Regions from separate parts of the Steroidobacter flavus genome, predicted to be linked through region 2. Evidence: riboswitches for the same ligand, from Rfam matches in the RefSeq annotation. Region 2 holds a riboswitch; each other region holds the start of a gene.

Region 1 (3,272 bases), on a different contig from region 2:
GGTCAGCCCGACATCGTTTCCGTCCGCGTCGATGGTCGTAACGATGGTGACGCCGGTGGCGAACGCGCCCAAGGCGCCGCGAAATGCTTTGCTGTCGAGGCTCACGAACCGGCTCCTCGCTGCTACCAGTCGTTGCCGGCTGTCGCGGCTGCCTTCAGCGCTTCCTCGGTGGAGATCTCCTTGCCGCTGTCATCGACGAAGTGAATGTCGAACGCCGCGTCGGCGACCAGGAACAGCACGCAATCCACCTTCGAGGTGCAGCGGAATCGATGCACGTGTTTGCCGGGCAGCTGGGAATACGCGCCGACCTTCAGCATCACCGGACGCTCGCCCAGCATCTGGGCCAGCGGCGCCCCTTGCAGAATGACGATTTCTTCGGAGGGCGTGTGCCAGTGGAAAGGCACCACGCAGCCGGGCCGCATGCGCACCATTAGAGTCCCGGGGCCCTTGCTGATGTCGCCGCGCAATCCTGCAAATGACGTGCATTCGGGCACGCCGGGAGAGGATTGGAAATCCGCCGCGTTCGGATCCTGCAGCAGCATTCCGCCCTCGTGGGCCAGGGCCGATGTCCCGAGCATCGCTGTCAGAGCGCAGGCCGCCAGCAGGGTGATCCCGTGTTTTTTCCGCATCGTTCGTGGTATCCCGTGTTTGATAAAACAGGTATATCAGATATGCGGTTTATGTGCAATTGACCATGGAGCCAGAAAAAGACACGGCGATCCAATGCGGATCGCCGTGTCTGAGCTTGCTGTTGAGATTACTGCACGATCTTGCTTGCGACGTTCGAATTGCCGCTTTCCGTGCCATTCGACGTGTAAGCGCGCACCGCGAAGTAGTAGGTGCCCGGCGAGAGGTTGTCGAACGTGTAGCTCGTGATACCCACGTTCGCTACTTGCACCGACTGCGTCATCGCGTTCGGCGAGGTGCCGTAGGCGATGCGATAGCCGGCGAGGTTGGTCAGTGTGCTGCCGTCGGTGTTCTGAGTCGGCGGCGTCCAGGACAGCTCGGCGCCACCGTTAGAAACATCGACCACGTTGATCGCGAACGCCGGCAGCGCTGCCGTGGATCTGCCGTCGCTCACGCTGATCGTGATGTTGCCGTATGAGCCGACCTGCGTGGCGTTCGGCGTGCCGGACAGCTGACCGGTGACCGTGTTGAACGTTGCCCAGCTCGGACGATTGGCGATCGAGAAGGCGAGCGTGGTGCTGTCAGAGTCGCTGGCGGTCGGGCGGAAGTTATAGGCGCTGCCGGCGTTGACAGAGCGAGTTGGCGAGCCCGAGATCGTCGGCGCGGCGTTCGCTGGAGTGGTGGAACCCCGCACCGACGCGGTGATGGAGAAGGCCGGCAGGGTTCTCACATTGACGCCGTCGCTGACGCGGATCTGGATGTTGCCCCACGAGCCCGGCGACTTCGGATAACCCATCAGGCGGCCGCTGCCGGTGCTGAACGCGGCCCATGATGGCTTGTTCACGATCGAAAACGTCAGCGTGCGACCTTCCGGATCGCGCGCCGTCGGGAGGAAATCATAAGTGGTGTAGGTGTAGAGCGAGGTGGTCGGCGAGCCGCTGATCGTCGGCGGCTGATTGACGGTTTGGGCTTCGGCGGTGGCGGCGACTGCCAGGTAAGCGGCGAACGAAGCAACGAGAGATGTGGCGATGCGCATGAAGTGACTCCAGCAAGCTCAGTTTTCGATGCCAGCCCGCAGCGCGCTGTGGTCGCGGCAATGCGGGTACGTATGTCTGGCAAGGGAAGCTGGCGTTGCGGAGCCGGCGCTGATCGCGCGGGTCGCTGGCCTGACACTTCACGCATCGAGCTGTCAGCTCGAAGCGGCAACCCCGCTATCCGTGATGCGGCTGTTTTTACAGCGGCATCCGAGGACCGGAGGCTTTGCGTCGCCGTCTTTCGACGGGTATGCCCTTACTCGACGGGAGGCATTGTGCTGGAGGCGGGGCCGATCAACTATCCGACCGGCCCTCATGGGGCGCTGGCAAATGCTGGCAAAGCGTTTGAGGCCAACCCGTAGCGATCGTCGAGCGTACGTAGTCGGTACGGGCGCGCTGCTAGTCGATTACGTAGGAGTGCTCATGAGTTGAAGGGTATGAGCGGTGAACCGTCACCGAAGGCAGATCACACGCTCGTGGGATCAATGGCAAGCGTCCGACGCGGACCTCCTCGGAAGGTAGAGAACATATCGACAGTGCGCTGCCACTGAGTCATCTCGAGTCCTGCGTAACCGCAGACTGCGTGGACGATTCGGCGTTTGACGAAGGGCAGCTTGCTGGCAAAGCCGCTCGCGAGCCGGTTGGCAGCGGCGCCGAATGCCCCAGCCGAGTCGGCAAGTGTGGAGAGGGTGCGGCTGGCTGTTTCGTAGGTTCGTAGCTGAGATTCGCGTGCCGCTTGATAGGCGGCGAGTGCAATGGGTACTTGCGGTGCCCCCGTCAGGCGCAGGGCTGCCGCCAGAGTGATTGCATCAGCCAACGCCATGTTCGCGCCCATTCCCAATTGGGGATCGAACGCATGCGCCGCGTCGCCAATGCAGACGAGATGCTTGGTGTGCCAGGTCTGCATCCGAACGTGCGCAAACGACCAATGCTGAAGGGCATCGAATCCTGTCAACCCGTCGAGCGAGTTGTGTAGCTCCGGATACTTCGAGGCCAGAGCCAGGCGCCAAGCGTCGAAGTCGCCTCGCTCCAGTGCCTCAACCTGAGACTGAGACTTGTTGATGAACAGCGTCGCGCGGTGTTTTCCTCGTTCATCGACGCCCGTTGGGAGTACGCCGATATATTCCTCGTGGCCGTGATGGATCTGCAGGAGTTGCCCCGGATCGCAGGCTGCCGGCAGGAGCACGTCGACGCTTAGTGCCCCCTGCTCGCGGCGTGCAACTTCAACGGACGGTGTGACACGAAGTCGCAATCGAGAATGGACGCCGTCACTAACGACGATGACGTCATAGGGACCGGATTTTCCGCCGTCGTCCAGAGTGAGCCAGGTCGCGCCATCGCTCGTTGCGATGTCGTGAACGCACACGCCCGATCGGACATCGGTGCACGCGTTCGTGAGTGCGTTCCAAAGACTGCGATACAACGCGGGACGGCGAATGCCCACGGCGTGGTCGTGCAAGCCCGATGGATAGACCACACGAAAGGCGGTGGCGCTGGCTGTATCCACGCGGCAGATGCGATCGATGCGGGTCCCCTGAGATTCGATCGAGGCGAGCAGGCCCAGCGCTCGCAACGCATCCAGTCCCACCGGCTGCAGCAGCAGGCCGGCGC
Region 2 (3,272 bases):
CGATGTCCGGGTCAACACGGTCGAGCATCTGTTGTCGGCATTTGCCGGTCTGGGCCTCGATAACGCCTATGTGGACCTGTCGGCCGAAGAGGTCCCGATCATGGACGGCAGTGCCGGCCCGTTCGTGTTCTTATTACAGTCGGCCGGCATCGAAGAGCAGGCCGCGCCGAAACGTTTCGTCCGCGTGCTCGCGCCGCTGGAAGTGCGCGACGGCGACAAGTGGGCCCGCTTCGAGCCGTACAACGGCTTCAAGGTCAACATGGAGATCGAGTTCAATCACCCGGTCTTCAAAAAGCGCTCGCAGACCGCGTCGATGGACTTTTCCACGACGTCCTATCTGAAAGAAATCAGCCGCGCGCGGACCTTCGGCTTCATGCGCGACCTGGAATATATGCGCTCGAAGAACCTGGCGCTCGGCGGCACCCTGGACAACGCCATCGTGCTGGACGAATACCGCGTGTTGAACGAAGACGGCCTGCGCTACGAGGACGAGTTCGTCAAACATAAAATCCTGGACGCGATCGGCGATCTGTACCTGCTCGGCAAGAGCCTGATCGGCGAATTCAGCGGCCACAAATCCGGCCACGCGCTCAACAATCAGCTGGTCCGCAAGCTGATCAACACGCCGAACGCGTGGGAACCTGTGACCTTCGACAATCCCAAAGACTCGCCCATCTCGTACGTACCCGCTGCCGCGATGGTCAGCGCGTAAATCTGCCGTTTTCTTAGTGCCCCCGGCTGCGCCGAAAACTCGGCGGCTTGCGAAGGCTGTTTAGTAACAGCGGCATCCGTTGCGCTGATCGGGCGTTTTAGGCCTGCGATAACCCTTGCGGACGCCTTCCAACTCGTACTTTTAGTTTTGTGACCTTGTTCTCACCGGAACCATTTAACAGTTCCAGTAATTGCGCCTGCGCATAACGAATCTGCGGGCACCAGGCGGCCGAGTCCGCCAGCACGACCAACGTGTCGTCCTGGCAACTCGCTGACACGACATGATCTTTTTCTGGTCCCGCGAGCGCAGAACGGATCCTCTCCGTGAGTTCGGCATGCGCCGCGACGCGTTGCTCGAGTTGCGCGAATAACGGGCCAATCGTCCCGCTCAGCGGTTTGAAACGATCAGTCATACGCTGAAAGCACCAATCTGGGCGCTGGACGCTTGATCTTTTGACGCTACGTTATGCATATTCCAGCCACTGTTAAGGGCAAACCCGTCGAAAGGCGGGGACGCAAAGCCACCGGTCTACGGCAGCAGGCACGCATGAAGCGGGTCGCGCCACGATAGCGGGGTTGCCAGGATGTACAACTCGAACATATCGGTTCTACGTCCACCGCAGTTCTGCTCGAGCCTATCGGCTCTATCGTCGCGAACCTTGTCGCTGGAAGCGCGCTGGTTCAAGGCGGGTGTGAACGTATTGTCGTGCCGCCAGTGGAAGCTGGGCGTTTAGGGCGCGAAAGAGAGAAGGTAGTGATCAAATGAACGTCATCGTGTTCTCCAAGCGCTTCGGCAAGGCTCGGCAGTTCGAGCTTGGCCGCCCCTTGGCGATGACGGTGACGATTGCGTCCGTGGCGATAGTGCTCGCCGGCGTGCTGTTCGCGGGCATCCAGCTCGGTCGCAGCGGCCTGGTGCTCGACCCGGCCGCGCAGGTCACGGAGTGGGGCGCGAAACTCGAGCAACAACGCCTCGAAGTCGCCAATGCCCGGCGCGATCTGCAGGAACGGCTCGATGCGCTGACCAGCCGGGTCGGCCAGATGAATGCGCATGTGATCCGCCTCGATGCCCTGGGCCGCCGGCTCACCGAGATGGCCAATCTCGATAAGGGCGAGTTCAATTTCGATAGCGAGCCCGCCGTCGGCGGTCCCGAAGGGCTGCTGGAAGGCGCCACCGTCGCCGCGCCCGAGCTGACCGTGATGCTCGACGACCTGACCAATCAGATCCGCGACCGCGAGCGCCAGCTGAGCGTGCTGGAAAGCATGATCTCCACGCGCAATGTGAGCCGCCAGGTCGTGCCGGACGGCCGGCCGGTGCTGCAGGGCTGGATTTCTTCGCATTTCGGCTATCGCGCCGACCCGTTCACCGGCCGCAATGCCTACCACCAGGGCGTCGACTTCGCGGGCCCGGCCGGATCGCAGGTCCTGGCGGTCGCCTCGGGCGTGGTCACTTATTCCAAGGATCGCTTCGGCTACGGCCGCACGGTCGAGATCAATCACGGCAACGGCTACGTGACCCGCTACGGCCACAATTCCAAGGCGCTGGTCCAGGTCGGCGACACCGTCCAGAAAGGCCAGCCCATCGCGCTGATCGGCTCGACCGGCCGCTCCACCGGCCCGCACCTGCATTTCGAAGTGCTCAAGCAGGGCCGTGCCGTGGATCCGATGACATTCGTGCGTCGGTAAAAAGCACCTGTTCAGCTTGTTTTCGCTTTAGCCGCCCCCAGCCAAGCGGCGGCCCGGGCCAGCCTTGCATTGGGCTTGCGAGACCGTAATTAGAGTCGCCGGGCGCGCGTGTACAATAACGGGCTTTTCCCAACAGGCTTTGCGGGCCCCATAAGCCCCATCCCCGGAGTTTCAGCGTGGCGAATTGGCTGACCCAGCTGTTCGGCAGTCGCAATCAGCGGCTTTTGAGCGGTTATTCCAAGATCGTCGACAAGACCAATGCCCTGGAGGCTTCCTTCAAGGCGCTGTCCGACGAGCAGTTGCAGGCCAAGACGGCGGAATTCCGCCAGTTGCTGGCCCAGGGCAAGACTCTGGATGACATTGCGCCCCAGGCCTTCGCGGCCACCCGCGAGGCGGCGCGCCGGGTGCTCGGCATGCGGCACTTCGACGTGCAGCTGATCGGCGGCACGGTCCTGCACCAGGGCAAGATCGCCGAAATGCGCACCGGCGAAGGTAAGACGCTGATGGCCACCCTGGGCGCCTATCTGAATGCGCTGCCCGCCAAGGGCGTGCACGTGGTGACGGTCAACGAATACCTGGCCTCGCGCGACGCGGACTGGATGGGCCGGGTCTATCGGTTCCTCGGCCTGACGGTCGGCGTGATCAAGAGCGGCCAGAGCTCGGACGAGAAGCGCGCCGCTTACGCCTGCGACATCACCTACGGCACCAACAACGAATTCGGCTTCGACTACCTGCGCGACAACCTCGCGTTTCGTCTCGAGGACCGCGTGCAGCGGGGTCTCGCGTACGCCATCGTCGACGAAGTCGACTCCATCCTGATCGACGAAGCCCGCACGCCGCTGATCATTTCCGGTCCCGCCGAAGAGAGCACCGAGCTC
Region 3 (3,272 bases), 1.2 Mb from region 2:
CTTATAGCTTCCGTCCGACCGCGAGCGATCCGGATGGCAACACGCTGACGTACTCGATCGCGAATCGTCCGAGCTGGGCCACGTTCAACACCAGCACCGGTCAGCTGACCGGCACGCCGAGCGCCACGCAAGTCGGCTCGTACGCCAACATCACCATCAGCGTGAGCGACGGTCGTGCGACCACTTCGCTGGCAGCGTTCGCGATCAACGTGGTCGATGTGTCCAACGGTGGTGCAACGCTGAGCTGGACTGCTCCGACTTCGAACACGGATGGCAGCACGCTGAGCAACCTGGCTGGCTATCGCATCTCGTACGGCACGAGCGCGAGCGCGCTGACGCAGACGGTGCAGATCTCGAACCCGAGCGTCACCACGTATTCGCTGAGCAGTCTCTCGCCGGGCACCTACTACTTCGCGGTGCGCGCTTACACGAGCAACGGCACGGAGAGCTCGAACTCGAACGTCTCCTCGAAGGTCGTGCCGTAACTCTCGACGGTAGAACGTTGATGAAACAGCGGCGGCTGGAGCGATCCAGCCGCCGCTTTGCGTTTTATGGACTGTTAAATATCGGCTCGCATACACGAGCGCCGTCTGGATTCTGACGTTGTTATGTGAATTCGCAGTGACAAATCCACCGCAGTGCTGTCGGCCGCCACCGACAATTGCAAAAACAAATTTCCTACGATTTACTGCGTCCCGACCACGAAGTTTTGTTCAATCGGAATTTGTCGAATCGCATTCGCTCTACTGGACGCGGCCTCACGGCAGCGAGAGCGGTGAGAGACGCAGAGCCGGCAGAACAACCCTTCACCAGGGCATAACCGTCGAAAGACGGCGACGCAAAGCCTCCGGTCCTACAGCGTGAGCTGGGGATAGCGGGGTTGCCGGCCAGCTCTTCTTGCGTCACCGAGCTAGCCGTCATCCTTCTCGCCTTCCTTGCTGCTGTTCGATCGCGCCACGCGGCCCCGGGGTCAACATGACCAACTAGGGAGCAGCAGAAAGTGATATCGGCAAACCCGTCGAAAGGCGGGGACGCAAAGCCTCCGGTCTACTGGAACGCAGCGTGCGATGCGCCGCGCTCCTATGACAGCGGGGTTGCCACTTTCGCCACCGACACGATGTTCGCAAGGCCCCTTGCGAGCGCGTGCACGAGCGAAGGTGTAACGAATGAGCTGCCGATAGCGCACCAGCCCGTGCGCGCCAACCTTTCCCTGCGCTTCGAGCCTCGCGTCTCGACCGCGATGGCTGCATCACATCCGGAAAACAGCAACGCAACTCAACGCCGGTCTTCGGGCCGTCGTCGTTGCGCGCGAAGCCAAGGTACGAGCAATGATTCCAACACTTTTCGGGAAGACCTTCCTGCAGCGAGCGCTGCTGGCCTTGATTGCGGCGTCGTTGAGCGCCTGCGGCGGCGGCGACGACGATAGCGGCAGCAGTTTAACGGGCGGCGCCGTCAGCGAGCAGCCGCCGGCGGGCGACACTGGCGCCGACGACCCGGCGTTGCCGACACCGGCGAATCAGCCTCCGTCGGTCACCGGCGTTCCACCCACGACGGTGGCTGCGGGCGAGGCTTACTCTTTCACGCCGCTCGCGACCGACGACGACGACGACTTCCTCGAGTACTTCGTCACCAACAAGCCCACCTGGGCGAGCTTCGACACCGAGACCGGCAGGCTGAGCGGCATTCCGCAAGCCACGAATGTCGGTGAGAGCGAGGACATCACCATCAGCGTCACCGACGGTCGCGACACGAGCTCGGTTACGTTCAAGATCAAGGTGTGTTCGGCCAGTTGTCCGTCGGGCAACAGCCCGCCGACGATTTCCGGCACGCCGGCGTCGTCGGTGATCGTGGATCAGGCTTACTCGTTCCGACCGACCACCAGCGATCTGGAAAACGATCGTCTGCGGTTCTCGATTTCCAATCGTCCGTCGTGGATGACTTTCAACACCGCGACCGGCCAGCTGTCGGGCACGCCGGGTGCGACCAACGTCGCGACGTATTCGAACATCGTCATCAGCGTCAACGACGGCACCAGCACGGTCCTGCTGCCGGCGTTCTCCATCCAGGTGCGTGGTCTCGACAATCGTGCGCCGACGATTACCGGCACGCCGGGAACGAGCGTGCAGGTGATGCAGACGTATTCGTTCGTGCCGAGCGCCAGCGATGCCGATGGCGATACGCTGGTTTTCCGCGTCAGCAATCTGCCGCGCTGGGCGACCTTCAGCACCGCGACTGGCCGCTTGAGCGGCACACCGGCGACCACCGATGTTGGCACCTATGCGAGAGTGACCGTCGGTGTCAGCGACGGCCGCACGACCACGTCACTGCCGGCATTCACGATCGTGGTCAGCGCGGCGCCAAATCGTGCGCCGACGATCAGCGGCACGCCGGCGACCACTGCGACCACGGGCACGGCGTATTCGTTCACGCCGACCGCGAGCGATCCGGATGGCAACACGCTGCGCTACACGTTCACGAATTGCCCGACCTGGGCGACCTGCAATGCCGATACGGGACGCGTGAGCGGCACGCCGACCGCGGCGGGCACGTTCTCGAACATTCGGATCAGCGTGACCGACGGTAATCTCACAGCGACGCTGCCGGCCTTCGCGATCACTGTCACGGCGGCCACTCCGACCAATCGCGCGCCGACGATCAGCGGCACGCCGGCAACGACCGTGTCGGGAGGCGCGACCTACAGCTTCCAGCCGACCGCGAGCGATCCGGATGGCAACGCGCTGACCTACACGATCACGAATCGTCCGAGCTGGGCGACGTTCAACTCGTCGACGGGCCGTCTGTCCGGCACGCCGACCTCCGCGAACGCGGGCACCTACTCAAACATCGCGATCGCTGTGAGCGACGGCACGCTGACTGCCTCGCTGCCGTCGTTCTCGATCACGGTGCTGCAGGCGACGAATGGCAGCGCCACGCTGTCCTGGACGCCGCCGACCACCAACACCGACGGTTCCTCGCTGACCAACCTGGCGGGCTATCGCGTGGTGTACGGGCGCAGCGCCTCGAGCCTCGATCAGACGGTGCAGATCGCGAATGCCGGCCTGTCGACTTACACGGTCACCGGTCTGACTTCCGGTGTGTGGTACTTCGCGGTGAAGGCCTACAACGCCAGTGGCGGTGAAAGCGACGTGTCGAACGGCGGGTCGAAGACCATTCCGTAACCTCGACCCGAGCGAATTTCTTCTGATGGGCAGGACGCCCAAATGCAGCGGGCACATGGACGTGTAGGAGCTGCCAAGGCCCGCCTCGCGCGG

The links. Region 2 has a riboswitch for cyclic di-GMP ahead of ACFPN2_RS18585 (M23 family metallopeptidase). Riboswitches for the same ligand answer to the same signal wherever they lie in the genome.
Region 1: another riboswitch for cyclic di-GMP. It lies ahead of ACFPN2_RS24425 (putative Ig domain-containing protein); the one in region 2 lies ahead of ACFPN2_RS18585 (M23 family metallopeptidase).
Region 3: another riboswitch for cyclic di-GMP. It lies ahead of ACFPN2_RS13160 (fibronectin type III domain-containing protein); the one in region 2 lies ahead of ACFPN2_RS18585 (M23 family metallopeptidase).

The regions. Positions count from the first base shown of each region.
Region 1 is NZ_JBHSDU010000014.1:378,272-381,543, reverse strand. Features, by position in the region: gene ACFPN2_RS24435 (flavin reductase) at 1-105, opposite strand, end outside; gene ACFPN2_RS24430 (cupin domain-containing protein) at 123-629, opposite strand; gene ACFPN2_RS24425 (putative Ig domain-containing protein) at 758-1,663, opposite strand; cyclic di-GMP riboswitch class I at 1,826-1,926, opposite strand; gene ACFPN2_RS24420 (FAD-dependent oxidoreductase) at 2,128-3,272, opposite strand, start outside.
Region 2 is NZ_JBHSDU010000003.1:2,967,491-2,970,762, forward strand. Features, by position in the region: gene lpxC (UDP-3-O-acyl-N-acetylglucosamine deacetylase) at 1-712, shown strand, start outside; gene ACFPN2_RS18580 (DciA family protein) at 810-1,124, opposite strand; cyclic di-GMP riboswitch class I at 1,192-1,295, shown strand; gene ACFPN2_RS18585 (M23 family metallopeptidase) at 1,474-2,394, shown strand; gene secA (preprotein translocase subunit SecA) at 2,571-3,272, shown strand, end outside.
Region 3 is NZ_JBHSDU010000003.1:1,756,118-1,759,389, reverse strand. Features, by position in the region: gene ACFPN2_RS13165 (fibronectin type III domain-containing protein) at 1-485, shown strand, start outside; cyclic di-GMP riboswitch class I at 804-888, shown strand; cyclic di-GMP riboswitch class I at 999-1,102, shown strand; gene ACFPN2_RS13160 (fibronectin type III domain-containing protein) at 1,329-3,179, shown strand.